2 regions of the Gordonia sp. Swx-4 genome follow, and region 1 is predicted to be linked to the other one. Evidence: riboswitches for the same ligand, from Rfam matches in the RefSeq annotation. Region 1 holds a riboswitch; the other holds the start of a gene.
The links. Region 1 has a riboswitch for cobalamin ahead of PWF70_RS08355 (CbtB domain-containing protein). Riboswitches for the same ligand answer to the same signal wherever they lie in the genome.
Positions count from the first base shown of each region.

Region 1 (5,791 bases):
GGTCACATCCGAATGCGCCGAACCGGGCCCAGAATTGCGCCGGTCCGCAATCGGGCCGTGAAAAAACGGCCCCGGCAGAGCTGCCGGGGCCGTCACCTCTCCCGGTGCATCAGCCGCGCAGCAGCCCCTTGGCGACGTGGGTCACCTGGATCTCGTTGCTGCCGGCGTAGATCATGAGCGACTTGGCATCTCGCGCGAGCTGCTCGACGCGGTACTCGGCCATGTAGCCGTTGCCGCCGAAGAGCTGGACGGCCTCCATCGCGACATCGGTGGCGGCCTTCGACGAGTAGAGCTTCATCGCCGACGCCTCCGACAGGCTCAGCGGCTTACCCGCCTTGCCGCGCTCGATCGCGCTGAAGAGCATGTTCTGCACGTTGATCCGGGCGATCTCCATCTCGGCGAGCTTGAGCTGGATGAGCTGGAACTGGGCGATCTCCTGACCCCACAGCTTGCGCGTCTTGGCGTAGTCGATCGACAGTCGTTGTGCCTCGTTGATGATGCCCAGCGAGAGCGCGGCGATGCCGACGCGTTCGGCGGTGAACCCAGCCTTGGCGCCTTCGGAGCCGCGCGAATCCTCACCGGTGTCCTCGGTCTCGCCGAGCAGACGGTCCTTGCCGACCCGGACGTTGTCGAAGAACAGCTCACCGGTCGGCGAGCTCATCATGCCCATCTTCTTGAACGGCTTGCCCTGCGTCAGGCCCGGCATCCCCTTGTCGAGGACGAAGGACAGCACCTTGCGGTCACGCATGGGGGTGCCGCTGCCGTCGTCGAGCTTCGCGAACACGACGATGGTGTCGGCGTACGGGCCGTTGGTGATGAACGTCTTCTGGCCGTTCAGGATGTAGTCGTCACCGTCGCGGCGGACGGTGGTCTTCATGCCGCCGAGAGCGTCGGAGCCCGAATCGGGTTCGGTGATCGCCCAGGCGCCGACCTTCTCCATGGTGACCAGCTCGGGCAGCCAGCGCTTCTTCTGGGCGAGCGTGCCCTTGCCCCGGATCGTCGAGGCGGTCAGGCCCATGCTCACACCGAGCGAGGCGACGAGGCCCAGGCACACACCGGCAAGCTCGATGTTGACCATCATGAACATCGAACCGCCCATGCCACCACCCTCGCCGGACGATTTCTTCTTCTCCCCGTTGGCCTCTGCCTCGAGTTCCTTTTCCAGCGCGTCCTTGGCCATCGCGTCGACCCCGAAGGTCGACAGCAGCTTGCGGGTGATGTCGTACGGAGGCAGCACGCCGGACTCGAGCTCGTCGAGATGTGGCCGGATCTCCTTGTCGATGAACGCGCGCAGCGCATCCCGCACCATCAGATCTTCATCGGACCACTCGAACATCGTCACTCTCCCCAGACAGTGCCCGCCGGGGGCGAACACGTTTCAGTTTTGCCGACTCAACTGTGTCAGGAGTCACTCACGATGTCTAGGTACGTCCGCCCGATTCTGTTTCTTCAGGGCGAATTCTCAGGGGCGGCCAGTGGTAGCAGGCCGCCGGCCGGACCTCGCACCGGAAGTATCCCGTGGCGTCGTCGCACAGAAGTGCCTGCGCGACGGGCATGGCCACGACGATCGACGCCCCGACGGTGATCGTGCGGTCGCGCCAGTCGTGCACCCGTCGCACGAACGCCTCGACACTCTCGCCGCCATGGGGCCGGGCCGCCGGATCGGTGAAGAAGGCCGCGAGCTCGCGTGGATCGATGTCCTCGGGCGCCGATCCCGCCCAGTTCCCGACATCGAGCGTGCGAAGCGCGTCGTCGACCTCGACCCGACCACCCAGGAGCCGGGCGCTCTCGAGTGTCGCGGGCTCGGGCCCGCAGAAGGACACCGGCCCGACGAGGGACGCGGCGAGCGCTTCGACGTCACGGCGGCCGCGGTCGTCCAGCGACGCGTCACCGCCGAAGCGCACCGATCGATTGGGACCGGTGCGCCCGGCGGTGATGATCTGCACAGGAATGGCAGTGCGCGGTCAGCTCTGCACGGCGTCGACCGTCGGCGACGTGCTGGAGCTCTTCGACCGCGCCATCGCGCCGAGGATCAGCGCGAAGGTCACCGTCAGCACCGTCCAGAGGATCACCTGGTTGGTGATCGTGTACACGCGGAAGTCGGCGACGACGTCCGCCGGGAAGCCGGGGAACACGATCTGGCCGGCGTCGGTGCGCACCGGCTCGGGCACCTCGTCGAACGACGGCAGCAGCGCGATGGTGACGCCGACCGCGATCACGTACGCGGCACCGCCCACGACGGCCGACACCAGTCCGCCGATCCTCGGCCGCAACCACAGCGCGAGTGCGACGGCCACGATCATCAGCACGACCGACGCGATCGTGACGGTCAGGAATGCACCCGTCCGTTCCCCGATCGTGTCGTCGTCCCCGACCGCAGGCGGGTTGGCCGGGTAGGCGAAGAACGGAACACCGAAGACGGCGACGAAACCGATCGCGCCGAGCGCCCCGGCGACCGCGCGGGCATCGGTGGCCGGATACCGGTTGCCGAGGTAACTCCACAGCACGGTGAAGGCGACCCCGAAGAACGCGCCCATGCACAGGGCGAACACCAGGTTTCCGACGCCGGCGCCCAGATTCTCCTGCATGGCGCGGGTGAAGACCTCGCCGCCGTCGCCGTGCGAATGGCCGCCGACCGTATGTGCCAGCGCCTCTTCGGCTTCCGAGCGTTCACCCTCGTAGTCGACGGCCTTCGACACCACGGGTTCGAGGTAGAACCGTGCGAAGACGAACGAGATGATGCCGGCGATCAGGCCCGAGAGCAGACCTGCGCCGATGAGTTTCTTCTCCATGTGAACTTGTCCCTACGTTGTGAGAGTCAGGCCGACGCAGTGCGGTGAACGCTCAGTGGCAGGGAAAGCCGAGGAAGTGGCGGGAGTCGTGCACGAACTCGTGCACATAGGTGTTCTCCCCGAAGACCGACACGACACCTTGGTCGTAGCCGAGGAAGTAGTAGGCGAGCCCGGCCAGGAGGACCGTGAGGCTCAGCCAGAGCGCTGCGCTCGCGACCGACAGGTTCGGTACCGAAATCGCACGGGTGGGTGACTTGACTGCTTCGGCCGTACGGGGAGACGTCATGGGATTGTCCTTTCGCCGATCTCGCGTCGGTGAGTGTGTCGGATCTTTTGGCGCCGGCACGGCATCCTGACTCACGTCTTCCCCAGGCGCCGTCGAAATCCTCGACCGCGTCCGGCGTTGTCGTTCACAGTGGCGCGACCGCTCCGGATTCTCACCGGATTCCCCGTACAGGCGTGTATCGACTGTATACCCAGACCTGTCGCACATGTGAGACATAGTGGAGAGATGCCCCGCCCCTCGGTTCTCGATCGCTTCACCGCCCCCACCCGGCGATGGTTCACCGGAGCGTTCACCAAGCCGACCGCGGCCCAGAAAGGCGCCTGGACCTCGATCGCCGACGGCGCGAACACCCTGGTCATCGCCCCGACCGGGTCCGGCAAGACGCTCGCGGCATTCCTCTGGGCGCTCGACCGGCTGGCCGCCGACGCCGCCACCCGCCGTCCGGGCACGAAGGTCGTCTACATCTCGCCGCTGAAGGCGCTCGCCGTCGACGTGGAGCGCAATCTACGCGCGCCCCTCACCGGGATCACCCGTGCGGCGCAGGAATTGGACCTGCCCGAACCGAACATAACGGTCGGTGTCCGGTCCGGCGACACCTCGGCCGCTGACCGCCGCGCTCTGGTGAAGACCCCGCCCGACATCCTGATCACCACGCCCGAGTCGCTCTACCTGATGCTGACCTCCGCGGCCCGGGAGAGCCTCACGAATGTCGAGGCGATCATCGTCGACGAGGTCCATGCGGTCGCCGCCACCAAACGCGGCACACATCTGGCCCTGACCCTCGAGCGCCTCGACGAGCTGCTCGAGAAGCCCGCCCAACGGATAGGCCTGTCGGCGACCGTGCGGCCTCCCGAGGTCGTCGCCGGGTACCTGTCCGGCTCGGCGCCCTGCCAGGTCGTCAAGCCCAAGGCCGACAAGACCTTCGATCTCCGCGTCGACGTGCCGGTCGAGGACATGGCGAACATCCCGCCGGCACCCGGCCCGGACGGCGCCGACCCGGCCGAGCTCGACGACGCATTCTCCCCCACGGCCGGTTCGCTGTGGCCGTACGTGGAGGCGTCGATCGTCGACCAGATCGAGGCCAACCGGGCGACGATCGTGTTCGCGAACTCCCGTCGGCTCGCCGAGAAGCTGACCGCGCGGCTCAACGAGATCCACGCCGAGCGGCAGGGTGTCACGCCCGAGCCCACCGCCAACCCGACGGTCGCGGGCGGGGCTCCCGCGTTCGTGATGGGCAGCGGGGCGAGTTCCGGCGCCGAGGCGGTCCTCGCGCGGGCACACCACGGTTCGGTGAGCAAGGAGCAGCGCGCGCAGATCGAGGACGACCTCAAGGCCGGTCGCCTGTCCTGCGTCGTGGCGACCAGCTCGCTCGAACTCGGTATCGACATGGGTGCGGTGGATCTCGTGATCCAGGTGGAGGCCCCGCCGTCGGTGGCCAGCGGCCTGCAGCGCATCGGCCGCGCCGGCCATCAGGTGGGCGAGATCAGCCAGGGCATCCTCTATCCCAAACACCGCACCGATCTGCTGCACTGCACGGTCACCGTCGGGCGCATGCTCGACGGTGCGATCGAGGAGATCAAGGTTCCCCAGAATCCCCTCGACATCCTCGCGCAGCAGACCATCGCGGCCGCCGCCGTCGACGATCTCGAGGTCGACCACTGGTACGAGGTCGTTCGCCGGGCGGCTCCCTACCGCGACCTCGGACGCGGGGTCTTCGACGCCACCCTCGATCTCATCGCCGGGCGGTTCCCCTCAGACGAGTTCGCCGAACTCCGGCCGCGGGTCAACTGGGACCGCGACGCGGGCGTGATCACCGGCCGCCGTGGCGCCCAACGACTCGCCGTCACCTCCGGCGGGTCGATCCCCGATCGCGGACTGTTCGGCGTCTTCATGGTCGGCGAGAAGTCCACGCGCGTGGGCGAACTCGACGAGGAGATGGTGTACGAGTCGCGGGTCGGCGACGTCTTCGCCCTCGGCGCGACGAGCTGGCGCATCGAGGACATCACCCACGACCGCGTCCTGGTGTCGCCGGCCTTCGGGCAGCCCGGCAGGCTGCCGTTCTGGATCGGCGACGCGATCGGACGTCCCGCCGAACTCGGTGCGGCGATCGGCGCGTTCACCGGGGCCATCGCCGATCCCGGGAAACTCGACGCCCATGCCGAGAGGCTCGGACTCACCGAGAACGCCCGCACCAACCTGGCCACGCTCATCGCCGAACAGCGCGAGGCGACCGGTCACCTCCCCACCGACCGGACGCTCGTCGTCGAACGGTTCCGCGACGAACTCGGCGACTGGCGCGTCATCCTGCACTCCCCCTATGGCTTGCGTGTCCACGCGCCGTGGGCGAGCGCCATCTCCCAACGACTCCTCGCGACACTGGGTATCGAGGGCGCCACCACCGCCTCCGACGACGGCATCATCCTGCGTCTGCCCGACACCGACGACGCACCCCCGGGTGCCGACGTCTTCCTCCTCGATCCCGACGAGGTCGAACAGCTCGTGACCGACGGTCTCGCCGACTCGTCGATGTTCGCCTCGCGGTTCCGCGAATGTGCCGCGCGCGCACTGCTCCTGCCGCGGCGCGATCCCGGCCGGCGCGCGCCGCTGTGGCAGCAGCGGCAGCGCAGCGCCCAATTGCTCTCCGTCGCATCCAAGTTCCCGGACTTCCCGATCGTCCTCGAAGCGGTTCGCGAGTGCCTGCAGGACGTGTACG
Region 1 covers NZ_CP128197.1:1,814,611-1,820,401, reverse strand. Annotated here, with positions in the region: gene PWF70_RS08370 (acyl-CoA dehydrogenase family protein) at 110-1,336, opposite strand; gene PWF70_RS08365 (histidine phosphatase family protein) at 1,422-1,946, opposite strand; gene PWF70_RS08360 (CbtA family protein) at 1,965-2,792, opposite strand; gene PWF70_RS08355 (CbtB domain-containing protein) at 2,845-3,078, opposite strand; cobalamin riboswitch at 3,117-3,294, opposite strand; gene PWF70_RS08350 (ATP-dependent helicase) at 3,304-5,791, shown strand, end outside.

Region 2 (5,791 bases), 710 kb from region 1:
GCGGTCAGCAACGAGGTCGGTAGCGGCGTCGTCCCGGCCACCGCGTCGGGCCGTCTCTTCCGCGACGAACTCGGCCGACTGAATGCCGAGATGGCCGACCGCGCCGACCAGGTCGTGATGATGGTCGCCGGTCAACCCCTGGTTGTGCGGTAGCCCGGTGCGGGTGAACAGGTGAACGGCGATGTCACTGGATGACGAACGTCCTGGAATCCCGGGCGCCCATCCCGGACATGTTCTCGTAGGCGGTGATCGTGAAGGTACCCGGCTTGTTGTAAAAGGGGTCGGTGAACGTGGCGCTGCCCTCGCAGACCGTCGCGTGGTACGTAGGAAGGCTCGTGCCCCGGAAGGTGATGTCGATTCGACAGGGTATGTCCCTGCCCTGGGCGCCGAAGACGCGCGCCGACCACTTCACCCTGGGTGCGAACGGTCTGCTGTAACGATTCGGGCCGAGTTCGCTGCCGAGAGAATTCTCCACCGACATCCTGATACTGGGGAGCACGCCGAGGAGGGGCGCCGACAGGCTTCCGGAGTCGTTGCCGGGCAACGGCAACCCGGGAGCGGCGGAAGCGGGCGACGTGATCATGGTGGCGGCGGCTGCCACGGTCAATGCGGCTATTCCCAATGTGCGTCTCATTTTCGAACTCCTACTCGAACCGAATGGTGCGGCGAAACGTATGTTGCGGCAGCAACGCCCTCGACCGACTGGAATCACGGTACGTGGACGATGTCCGATTTGCGTCATCTGGTCGAAGGTATTTCACCTCTGATAACAAACCGGCTGGATCATTCGCGCTCGTGGGGGTGCTCAGCCGAGCCAGTCGTTGCCGCCTAGTCCGAGTTGCCGGACGTCGAGGGTGGGCGTGATCCCCGACGCCGGCGCGAGGTCATGTGCCTCGAAAACCGACCGCAGTGTCTCGGCGGCGTCGATGTTGAGCGGGCTCGACACCCACATCGCGTAGGGGAGGTTCACGAAGCGGTTCTCGCGCACCGCCTTCAGATTGCGGCTGGCGGGGTTGGTGCGCAGAGCGTCGATCTTCTGCTCCACGGACTGGCCGGGATAGTCGACGAAGACGATCAGATCGGGGTCGGCGGTGGCGATCCGTTCCCAGCTCACCGCGGTCCAGGTGTCCTCGACATCCTCGGTCGCGTTGCGCGCGCCCGCCGCGTCGATGATGCCCTGCGGGCCACCGAAGGAGCCCGACGAGAAGATGGTGTCGGAGACGCTGTCGAAGACGAAGACCGTCGGTTTCGATGCCGGTTGCGGTGCAGCACGGAGTTTTTCGAGGCGGTCGGAGATGTCGTCGGCGACCGTCGCGCCCTGCTCGGGATTGCCGGCGATGGTGCCGATGTTGCGCAGGTCGGTGTCGAGCGCGACCCATGGGTCCATCGTGCCGCGCTGAGCCTGGCCGTCGACCTGACGGCACGCCTCCGACAGCTGATACACGTCGATCCCGTGGGAGGCCAGGATCTCCGGGGTGATGCCGCGGGACTCGCTCATGCCGTAGTTGTAGCCGGCGTAGAGGACCTGCGGTTTGGCGCCGACGATGTTCTCGAGGGTGGGCTGCTCGGTGGCGACCTCGTCGAGCGTGTCGACCTGTGGGCCGTATTCGAGTCGGAGAACGTCCTTGTCGCGGGCGAGCGCACTGACGGCGACGATCTTGTCTCTGGCGCCCGCCGCCAGCGCGATCGCGATCATCCCGCCGTCGTTGACGAACAGGCGATCGAGAGGCTGGTCGAAGGCGACCTCGGCGCCACAGTTGGTGACGGTGACGCGGTCGGTTGCGACGGCGCCGGACTCGGTGCCGCAGCCCGCTGCGATGCCCAGGACGACGGCGAGCGTGGCGTATCGGGTGATGTTGTGTCTCATCGATTTTCCTTGGTGGCGTAGACCTGCGGTGCAGGAGAGGTGGGGGAGTCGAGCAGCAGATGGGGGAGGCCGGTCTCGGGGTGTGGCACGACGGTGCCGGACACATCGAAGACCGACGCCAGCAGCGGCGGGGTCAGCACCTCGACCGGTGGGCCGTGTGCGGTGACGCCGCCGTCGGAAATGACGGCGACGGAGTCGAAGTGGCGGAGGACGAGGTCGAGGTCGTGCATCGCGGCGATCACAGTCGCCTCGAGGTCGTCGAGGACCTGCATCAACCGCAGTCGCCAGGCCGCGTCGAGATGATTCGTCGGCTCGTCGAGCACAAGGATCGGCGTCTGCTGTGCGATTGCGCGGGCGAGCACGACGCGGTGCCGTTCACCGCCGGACAGCTGCGTACACGAACGGTGTTCCCAACCGCCCAGTCCCACCTGCTCCAGCGCGGACCGGACGATCGCGTGGTCGTCGGAGTTACGTATGGCCCAGGCGGATCGGTACGGCGTGCGTCCCAGGCCCACCGCTTCGGCGACCGTGAGTTCGGCCGACGGGTGTTCATCCTGACCGACCACCGCGATCGACAGCGCGCGACGCCGAGCCGGAAGACGATCGAGATCGTCGTCGCCCAACCGGATTCGCCCCTCGGCCGGTTGTTCGAGACCGCACAGTGTCCGCAGCAACGTGGTCTTGCCCGCTCCGTTGGGTCCGACGATGGCGAGTCGGGTTCCGGCAGGGACGTCGAGATCCACCTCGCGCAGTATCGGGCGGCCACTTCGACGGCAACCGACGGCGTTCGCGCGCAGGGACATCGAGCGCTCCACGGCGCCCATCAGGCTTCGCCGCCGAACACGTACTGGCGCCGTCCCATCAGGAACAGGAAGATCGGTGCGCCGATCAGTCCGGTGACGATGCCCAGCGGCATCTCGCGAGGTGACGCGGCCACCCGTGAGATGACGTCGACCCACACCAGGAACAGTGCACCGCCGCAGACCGCTACGGGAATCATCGCGCGGTGCGTCGCACCGACGAGCAGGCGTGCCGCGTGCGGGACGATCAAGCCCACGAATCCGATTCCACCCGCGACTGAGACCAGAACGCCGACCAGGATTCCCTGGACCGCGAACAGCGCGTTTCGCATGGCGCGCACCGGAACCCCGAGGGATGTCGCGGTGTCGGTCCCGGCTGCGTAGGCGTCGAGCCAGGAGTGGATCGCGAGCATGGCGAGCACCGTGACCACGACGACAACCCCGGCGATCTGCACTTTCGCCCAGGTCGCGCCGGCGACGCTGCCCAACATCCAGAACATCACGTTGTCGGCGGCATGCGGGTCGGCCGCGGTGAAGACCAGCAGTGAGGACAGCGCCAGGAACGCCGACGACAGGACCACTCCGGAGAGGATCAGGCGTAGGGCGGTCAGTCCGCCCTGCGCCCGGGCGACGGCGTACACGGTGACCGAGGCCGCGAGGGCGCCGATCAGCGCGCCGCCGGACAACGCCCAGACACCCAGGGCGGCAAACGATCCTAGAGTGATGACCGCCGTCGCACCCACCGCGGCGCCGGCCGACACGCCCAGCAGGTACGGCTCGGCGAGCGGGTTGCGGACGAGGGCCTGCATGACGGCGCCGGCGAGCGCCAGACCGGCGCCGACGATCGCCGCGAGAACCGAACGCGGCAAACGGAGATCCCAGATGATCACGGAGTGGGCGGCGTCGAGCTCGTCGCCTCGCAGGCGCCCGGCGACGGTTCGCCAGACATCGCCGAGCGGGATGGTCTCGGCACCGAAAGCGGTGGCGATCGCGATGCTCACCAAGGTGAGCGCGAGAAGGATCAGGGCAAGGGGCAACGACGGGAGTCGCCGTACCGACATGGCGGTGGCGATCATCGTCGTGCCGTCGGGAGGACGGGACACGTGTGGAACTGCCTTTGGTCTGGGCATCTGTGCGCGAGACGCCGGGTGGACTCGACGAGAACGGCAGGTATTCGGACTCGGGTTCGTCCGAACCCGACGCCTTCCCGGGTTGCCCCAGTGGCCTGATGTCGGGTCCGTCCCCCATACCGCTGCGCGCCAGTCCTGGATTCGCACCAGGTTCCCTGGCACCCGCCTGTGCAGGTGCGACCGCTCTCACCGGTGAGGTTAGCAATACGGACACGGAGCTCTCACCGACCCGTCGCCAAGTCGTCGGGCGAGGGATGCCCGGAGGTCTTAGGCTGGGCGCTGACAGGCAACGGACAGGTGCGAATCGAACCGAGGCGAACGGTGATCCGATGGACGGACGACCCACGAAACTGGCGATCATCGGGGCGGGCGCGGTCGGCACCGCGATCGCCTACTCGGCGCTGATCCGCGGGGTCGCGCGCACGGTCGCGTTGCTGGACATCAAGGCCGCCAAGGTCACCGCCGAGGTGCTCGACCTGTCCCACGGTCTGGAGTTCGTACCGCGCGCCGACATCATCGGCTCCAACGACGTGTCGGTGTGCGCCGACGCCGACGTCGTCGTGTTCACCGCCGGAGCCAAGCAGAAGCCGGGGCAGTCCCGACTCGAATTGGCCGAGGCCACAATCGGTTTGACGCGCGCCATCCTGCCGGATGTGCTCGAGGTGGCACCGAACGCGATCTACCTGATGGTGACCAACCCGGTGGACGTCGTCACCCATGCGGCGCAGAAGATCACCGGCCTGCCGCCGAATCAGCTGTTCGGGTCGGGAACCGTGCTGGATTCGTCGCGGCTGCGGTTCCTCGTCGCGCAGCACTGCGGGGTAGCGGTGCAGAGTGTGCACTCGTATGTCGTCGGCGAGCACGGTGACAGCGAGATACCGCTGTGGTCGTCGGCGACGATCGGTGGCGTGCCGCTGACGTCGTGGACGCCGCTACCTGGGCGTCGGGAGATGGATGCCGTTGCACGGGAGCGTATCCGGGACGAGGTCGTGCACGCCGCCTACGCCATCATCGAGGGCAAGGGGGCCACCAACTACGCCATCGGCCTCGCCGCCACCCGTATCGTCGAAGCCGTTCTGAACGACGAACACCGGGTGCTCCCGGTGTCCACGGTCGCCTCCGGATTCCCCGGGCTCGATGATGTGTGTCTCTCCCTGCCGACCGTCGTCGACCGCGGTGGTGCGCAGACGCGCCTCGAGGTGCCGCTGTCGCCGGACGAGGAAGCCGGTCTGCTCGCCTCGGCGGAGACGCTACGCCGGATGCAGGCGCGATTCGGGTTGTAGGGGCAGGCACTGTCCATCGGGTGGACCAATCTCGGTGCTCGATGCCGGTGCGGCATCCTCGCCGGGGTAGTTTCACCTGGTCACATCGGTGGAAGAGAAGGTTCGACGATGAGTGGTTCGCGGAAGACGGTTCTGGGTTTTGTCGCTGCGGCGTCGATGGCGATCGCGCCGCTGATGGTGGCGGCACCTGCATCGGCGGCGACCGACTACGCCAACTGCGCGGCACTCAACGCCGACTACCCGCACGGCGTCGGCGAGCCCGGCGCCGTCGACTCGACCTCCGGCACGCCGGTTACGAACTTCACCGTCGACCAGGCCCTCTACGACGCCAACGACGAGAGCGACCGCGACAAGGACGGCATCGCCTGCGAGCAGAACTGACCCTTCGGTCACACACTGTGCGTGAGGGTCTCCGACCTGGCTTTTTCTGCTCGCCTGCAGTCCGATGGAACCGATCGGGCGCGCAGATAGTCTGAACTACATGCGCGACGACAAGCTGCTCACCCGGATCTCCGCCCTCCTGCGGCAGGCGGAGAACACCGACAACGAGCATGAGGCCGAGACGTTCATGCAGGCCGCACAACGCCTTGCCACGGCGTCGTCGATCGATCTCGCCGTGGCCCGCGCGCACGATCCGGCCGCGCGTAAGCAGGTCACCCCGATCTCGCGGCAGATCAAGATCGGCGAGCCGGGTAAGCGTGGCCTGCGCAC
Region 2 covers NZ_CP128197.1:1,103,468-1,109,258, forward strand. Annotated here, with positions in the region: gene PWF70_RS05060 (bifunctional adenosylcobinamide kinase/adenosylcobinamide-phosphate guanylyltransferase) at 1-153, shown strand, start outside; gene PWF70_RS05065 (hypothetical protein) at 185-634, opposite strand; gene PWF70_RS05070 (ABC transporter substrate-binding protein) at 806-1,867, opposite strand; gene PWF70_RS05075 (ABC transporter ATP-binding protein) at 1,864-2,691, opposite strand; gene PWF70_RS05080 (FecCD family ABC transporter permease) at 2,691-3,743, opposite strand; cobalamin riboswitch at 3,816-3,997, opposite strand; gene PWF70_RS05085 (L-lactate dehydrogenase) at 4,127-5,080, shown strand; gene PWF70_RS05090 (excalibur calcium-binding domain-containing protein) at 5,189-5,461, shown strand; gene PWF70_RS05095 (DUF2786 domain-containing protein) at 5,562-5,791, shown strand, end outside.
Region 2: linked by a shared signal. The riboswitch ahead of PWF70_RS05080 (FecCD family ABC transporter permease) and the one ahead of PWF70_RS08355 (CbtB domain-containing protein) in region 1 are both predicted to bind cobalamin.